3 regions of the Salinivibrio sp. ML323 genome follow, and region 3 is predicted to be linked to each of the others. Evidence: predicted binding sites of a transcription regulator. Region 3 holds the regulator's gene; each other region holds the start of a gene.

Region 1 (2,276 bases), on a different contig from region 3:
ATGCGAGTGTGGATAGTTCGCCACGATTGAACATACGCCAGCCGTGTTGATTGAGAATATCGGCCAGCAACGCATCGTCTTTGGCATAGCGTGCGTGGCGCAAGGCTTGATGAGGGGACTGCAGCTTTAGCCAAGCCAGTGCCGCGTGTCGATGCAAGGTTTGTTGCTGGTGGGGGATCCTGGCTTGGCGCTCGTGGGCCAAAAACTCCGCGAATAAATGGTGAAACCGGAACCAGTTGTTATCCCCCTCAAGCGGATAGATAAACAAGCCATAGCGATTGAGTGACTCAAGCATACCCAGCGCATCTTCTCGCTCGGTCAAGGCGAAAACCAGTTCATCATTGAACATTTCTAACACTGAGACCTTCATCAGAAACTGACGTGTCTCCGTGTCAAGCAAGTCGAAGACTTCTTCCGCTAGATAGTCCCAAAGATGGGCATGGTTAAATTCTGCACACGAGGCGGCGCTTTGAATTAGCGTGCGTTTTTGGTGCTGCGCTTGAATGGCGATCAGTTGCAGCGCGGATGGCCAACCTTCGACGTAGGTACATAAGGCATTCGCGGTCGATTCATCGACGCCATCGTCGATACGTTGGTTGAAAAACCGGGTTGTCTCTTCGTTATCGAACGCGAGAAGCTCGTTGCCTATCTCGATCATCAGGTCTCGCACGCGTAAGTTCGCGGTGCCCAGTGGTGGGTTAGCGCGTGACGTCACCACTAACGTGAGGTTCTCTGGCATGTGCTTGATGAAAAAGCGCATCGCTTCATGGATTTCTTCGTTATCAACCAGTTGATAGTCGTCCAGCACCAAATAGCTGGTGGCGTGAAACCCGGCCAGTTCGGCAAAAACATCAGACAAGAGCGCACGAAGTGATGAGAATTGGCGTTTTTCCGCCAGTTTTATCGTATTGGCGCAGCCTTCTTGGGTGGCTTGGTGCAACGCTTGTAATAAATAGTTTATGAAGCGAAAGCTGTCGTTATCACTGTCATCAATGCTAAACCAACCGACATTGGGTTGATCGGCGAGCCACTGGGCAGCCATGGTGGTTTTGCCATAACCGGCCGGAGAGCGAAACAGCACCAGCTTATAGTGGGGGGCTTGTTGTAAAATATCGAGCACTCGCGGGCGCAATATCGCGTTATAAAGCCGTCCAGGCCGAGTCAGCTTTGATGGGATCCACATAAGACACTGTCCTTCACTACAAATGCGGTGCGTCATCTTTGGTGCGCACCTCTGTCCTGATTGCAGTGTATGTAACTTCAAAGACACAAACTATGATCTATCCCTGATCTCTTAACGGGTGCCCTAATTTAGTGCAACTACGCCTTATAATTGTGATAAATGTCACTCAATTGCCTTTTTCTTGGCTTTTTTTATCGTCGGTGTACACATTCATGTTGGTTTGTCAGGGTTTAATTTGCGCTAGCGCACAAAAATCACCAAAAGCTAGACGGTTTTTTTCATCGCCGGCTTAGACAGGCTTTTGTCTCATAGCGTGATGAAGATCACCAGTCAGTGGGCTGTGCTTCATTTTGATGAGAGCCCGCTCACTGTTGATGTGTGACCTGGCTCTCTACGCCCTGTGGTCTCCTCCTTTGATGAGAACGACGTGGGAGGATGTTTGCCGTGCTCGGGTTGGGCAGGATGACTAACCATCAAGGTTTCATTCCATTATCGAGAGCAACGACATGACACCAAAACAGCAACATGCGTTTGATAAAAGTGCGTTTAAAATCAGTATGGTTCAACACTTAACCCAGCTAGGTCACGCACCAGATACTGCTCAACTGCGTGATTGGTACCTCGCGCTTGGCCGCGCATTAGCCGAACACACGACGAGTGACTTGGTGGCCACTGAACACGATCAAGCTATTAAACAAGCGAAAAGTGTTAACTATTTATCCCTCGAGTTTTTGATTGGTCGTTTAACCGGGAACAACCTGATTAGCATGGGCTTGTACGATGCTATCGCCGATGCCGTGAGTGAGCTTGGGCTTGGGTTAACGGATTTACTCGAACAAGAGCGTGATCCGTCTCTGGGTAATGGCGGCTTGGGACGTCTGGCGGCCTGTTTTATGGACTCTTTGGCGGCACAGCAGTATCCGGCAGTGGGTTACGGATTACATTATGAATATGGGCTTTTCCGTCAGTCTTTTCATGAAGGGGCGCAGCAAGAGGCTCCTGATGCATGGCGCGAACCGGAAGGCTACCCATGGGAACTGGTACGTCCTGAATTATCCCAAATTATCGGCTTTTATGGTCATGTTGAGGTCGT
Region 2 (2,276 bases), on a different contig from region 3:
CTGACAGGTCAGCTTCCGCCGCTTCAATGCCAAAACGATTACAAACCAGATCATCCAGGCCTTGAGAGCGAATAAGTGATGGGATTTTGTAGATAGAATCTACGTCTTTCATGGTGATCACGGCTTTTTCTGCCACATTACAGAACAGCGCAATTTTTGCGCGCTCATTAGCCGGGATCGGACGCTCACTACGACATACCAGCACATCAGGCTGGATACCAATTGAGAGTAGTTCTTTTACCGAATGCTGAGTCGGCTTGGTTTTCACTTCACCTGCTGCCGCCAGATAAGGCACCAGAGTCAGGTGCATAAACATCGCACGCTCGCGGCCAACCTCAACCGTCAGCTGGCGAATCGCTTCCAAAAATGGCAGCGACTCTATATCACCGACGGTACCGCCGATTTCCACAATCGCAATATCGTGACCTTCACCACCGGCGATGATGCGGTCTTTGATTGAATTGGTGATGTGCGGAATCACCTGAATGGTAGCTCCCAGGTAATCTCCACGGCGCTCTTTGCGCAGTACATCCGCATACACACGACCAGAGGTAAAGTTATTACGCTTGGTCATTTTGGTGCGAATAAAGCGCTCATAGTGACCGAGGTCAAGGTCGGTCTCTGCGCCGTCTTCCGTGACGAATACTTCCCCGTGCTGGGTAGGGCTCATTGTCCCTGGATCCACGTTAATATAAGGGTCGAGTTTCATGATGGTGACGTTGAGGCCACGCGCTTCAAGAATGGCTGCTAATGAGGCTGCAGCAATACCCTTACCGAGGGAGGATACAACACCGCCCGTAACAAAAATGTAGTTCGTCGTCATGCTAAACCTGAGAGTTGGATTTAGAGGAAATTAATGAAGTTCTGGACGGGATATTATGATACCAGACCCCACTGACTCCCACAATGTGAAAGCTACCACACACCCTAGTGTTTTTAATTGTCACAAATCAATTATGCCAATTACAGGATATTTACTTATTCGCCTTTTTGACGGCCTGCCATGCCGATTCTAGTTCATCTAGCTGACATTGTTGAATATTTTTTTCATTATCACGTAAGTGCTTTTCAACACCACGAAAGCGAGCTTCAAACTTTTGGTTGGCACGGCGTAGGGCTTGCTCGGCATCTGTCCCTAGGTGGCGAGCCAAATTCACCACCGCGAATAACAAATCCCCGACTTCTTCATCCACACGCGCCTGATCAACAGAGGCTTGCGCCAGTTCTTGCTCAACCTCTTCAATCTCTTCCTGCACTTTATCTATCACAGGGGCCACCGTCGGCCAATCAAAGCCCACTCGTGCACAACGCTTTTGCAATTTGTACGCTCTTGTTAGAGCGGGTAGTCCTTGAGTCACCCCATCCAGCACACTTTGCGGTTGCATAGAGGCTGCGCTCTCGGCGCGCTCTTGCGCTTTGATGCCTTCCCAGTCTGCAGCCATTAAGGGCTGTCCCTGCGCATCTTTGGGACCAAAAACATGAGGATGACGACGGATGAGTTTGTCGCAAATGCCGCGCACCACATCCTCAAAGTCAAATTGGTTTTCTTCCCGCCCCAATTGACTGTAGAACACAATTTGAAAAAGTAAGTCACCGAGCTCATCTTTTAGGTCTGACCAGTTTTCACGCTCAATCGCATCCGCCACTTCATAGGCTTCTTCTAGCGTATGCGGCACGATGGAGGCGAAGTGTTGCGCGTTGTCCCAATCACAACCTTTGTCGGGATCACGTAAGGTAGCCATAATGGTCAGTAATTGCTCGATAGGAGCCATAAAAGCATTCCTTCTAAAAAAACGCCCTGTCGAGACAGGGCGAGAAATAATTAGCGAAGACGTTTAGCCTCAACCACATCTTTCACTTGTTCAAGCCGGTTAACCACGCGGCTCAGGGTGTCGAGATCGGAGATTTCCAAATCAAAATCCATGATAGACATTTGCTTTTTGTAATCCACGCGACTTTGCATGCCCGCTACGCGTGCTTTTTCATTGCTGAGCACGGTATTAATATCTTTCACCAACCCGGTGCGCTCATTGGCAGATAAGCGGATCCGCACATGGTATTGGCCAATGTGCCCTTTGCCCCAAACCGTGGCAATAATGCGCTCGGGCGCGTGGTGACTCAGTTCGTTGAGTTGCTCACAGTCAGCGCGGTGCACAGAAATGCCTCGCCCTTGAGTAACAAAACCTTTGATCTCATCACCCGGTAGTGGCTGACAACAACGCGCCAAGTGAGTCATGAGGTTATCGACCCCCTCCACAACCACTGCATCACGGTGC
Region 3 (2,276 bases):
CGGCTAGAGCAGTTTTTCCGTGAGTATGGTGAGCAAGGCACCGGGAAATATCGCCGCTATTTACATACCTTTGATGAAGCGGTGCCCTATAACCAAATGCCTGGCACCTTCACGCCATGGCAAGACTTAGCCGACAATACCAATGTATTGTTTTACGAGGGACTGCACGGCGGAGTGGTCGATGGTGATGTCAATGTTGCACAGCATGTCGATCTCTTGATTGGAATGGTGCCGATCGTCAACCTAGAGTGGATTCAAAAATTTGTCCGCGATACGCGCGATAGAGGCCACTCTCGTGAGGCGGTGACCGACTCGATTGTGCGCTCAATGGATGATTACCTGCACTACATCACCCCGCAGTTTTCTCGTACCCATATCAACTTTCAACGCGTGCCGACGGTAGATACCTCAAACCCATTAAATGCCAAAGGGATCCCGTCTTTGGATGAAAGTTTTGTGGTGATCCGCTTTCGTGGAATGAAAAACGTCGACTTCCCTTATCTGTTGCAAATGATCACTGGGTCGTTTATGTCACGGCATAACACCTTAGTGGTACCGGGAGGAAAAATGGGCTTTGCGATGGAATTGATCATCCGTCCATTGATCCAACAATTGATAGAAAAAGGCAAGATTGGCTAAGGCGTAGCGCATCCATGATGTATTACTTCTCAAGCCGTGATCTTAGCCACGTTTTTGCCAGATTTTTAGGCGGTTGGCCTAGATCAAAATCAAGAAATCACCAACAAAAAAAGATACACTCTTGTTAACATACAGTGAGCTTGTAGCCCGCGTTCAGACTTCGTATTCTGTGCAATGATCTGATGGGTTACCCCTCAGACAAAGATAGGACGTTGTTGCCGGGCAACACATGCAGAGGAAATAAGTTATATGGTTCCAGGAAAACCTCAAACAGACCCTACACTCGAGTGGTTCCTTTCACATTGTCATATTCATAAGTATCCGTCTAAAAGCACGCTTATCCATGCAGGTGAGAAGGCGGAGACCTTGTATTACATCGTGAAAGGGTCTGTGGCCGTACTGATCAAAGATGAAGAAGGCAAGGAAATGATCCTGTCTTACCTTAACCAAGGTGACTTCATTGGTGAGCTCGGACTTTTCGAAGAAGACCAGGAGCGCACTGCTTGGGTGCGCGCTAAATCACCGTGTGAAGTGGCAGAAATTTCGTTTAAGAAGTTCCGCCAGCTCATTCAAGTGAATCCTGACATCTTAATGCGCCTGTCTTCACAAATGGCGCGTCGTTTGCAGGTAACGAGCCAAAAGGTCGGGGATCTCGCCTTCCTGGACGTCACAGGCCGCATCGCGCAAACCTTGTTGAACTTGGCTAAACAGCCGGATGCCATGACTCACCCTGATGGTATGCAAATTAAGATCACCCGTCAGGAAATTGGCCAAATCGTCGGCTGTTCGCGTGAAACCGTGGGACGTATCCTCAAAATGCTGGAAGAGCAAAACCTCATTTCCGCACACGGTAAAACCATCGTGGTATACGGCACACGCTAATTGCGCCGCTCTCTGTATCACCAACCGACGCCCTGGCGTCGGTTTTTTTATCTCCGCTTTCTGGCAAGCGTCTGGATAACTTCTACACTCAAAACGATATGGTTAACATAAAACTAACAAGGTATCGTTTATGAAAAAACTCATGGTTTCTCTCACCGCCTTGGCGCTCTCTGTGTTTTCAGCCCATGCCGTGTCCAATACCACAATTGTGCACCCCGAGCCACGCGCTGGGTCGGCGCTTGATCTCTATGCCATTGAGCTGATTGAGTTTCTTGCCGAAAAATCAGGAGAGCCTGTCACCTTGCAAGCTTTTGACGGCCAAATTGGCTCTCAGTCTCGTAAGGTGGAAATGCTCAAGCAAGGCAAGCTCACTATCGACTGGCTGGGTGCCGACCGCACGCTGGAATCTGAACTGATCCCCATTCGCTATCCCGTGTTTCGTGGTCTACTCGGCCATCGCCTGTTTATTACCAACCAAGCCACGGAGCCCCAACTCGCTCAGATAAGTAGCGCGGGTGATTTGCAGTCTCTTACTATGATTCAGGGACAGGGCTGGGCCGACGTCAAGGTGCTCAACTCAGCGGGATTTCGCGTACGCGAAATATCGAGCTTTGAAAATATTTTCAAAGTGGTTGATACAGGTCGTGCTGATCTCTTCCCGCGTGCCTTGATTGAGCCTTTTAGTGAATTAGCCGAGCGGCCACAATACGGTAATCTGTTAGTTGACCCGCATCTGATGCTGATCTATCGCTTCC

What was found. The regulator CRP, encoded in region 3, controls carbon source genes, mostly activating them, when cyclic AMP is high. The targets are predictions, from matches to a motif close to TGTGANNNNNNTCACA.
Region 1: a site for CRP is predicted at 1,335-1,350, ahead of malT (HTH-type transcriptional regulator MalT). Genes of this name have one in related genera too.
Region 2: a site for CRP is predicted at 908-923, ahead of BZG13_RS01180 (CTP synthase). Genes of this name have one in related genera too.

Annotation. Positions count from the first base shown of each region.
Region 1 covers NZ_MUES01000018.1:45,511-47,786, forward strand. Annotated here, with positions in the region: gene malT (HTH-type transcriptional regulator MalT) at 1-1,183, opposite strand, end outside; gene BZG13_RS10940 (glycogen/starch/alpha-glucan phosphorylase) at 1,690-2,276, shown strand, end outside.
Region 2 covers NZ_MUES01000001.1:253,353-255,628, reverse strand. Annotated here, with positions in the region: gene BZG13_RS01180 (CTP synthase) at 1-823, opposite strand, end outside; gene mazG (nucleoside triphosphate pyrophosphohydrolase) at 975-1,772, opposite strand; gene relA (GTP diphosphokinase) at 1,823-2,276, opposite strand, start outside.
Region 3 covers NZ_MUES01000006.1:15,286-17,561, forward strand. Annotated here, with positions in the region: gene BZG13_RS05865 (phosphoribulokinase) at 1-639, shown strand, start outside; gene crp (cAMP-activated global transcriptional regulator CRP) at 889-1,521, shown strand; gene BZG13_RS05875 (hypothetical protein) at 1,652-2,276, shown strand, end outside.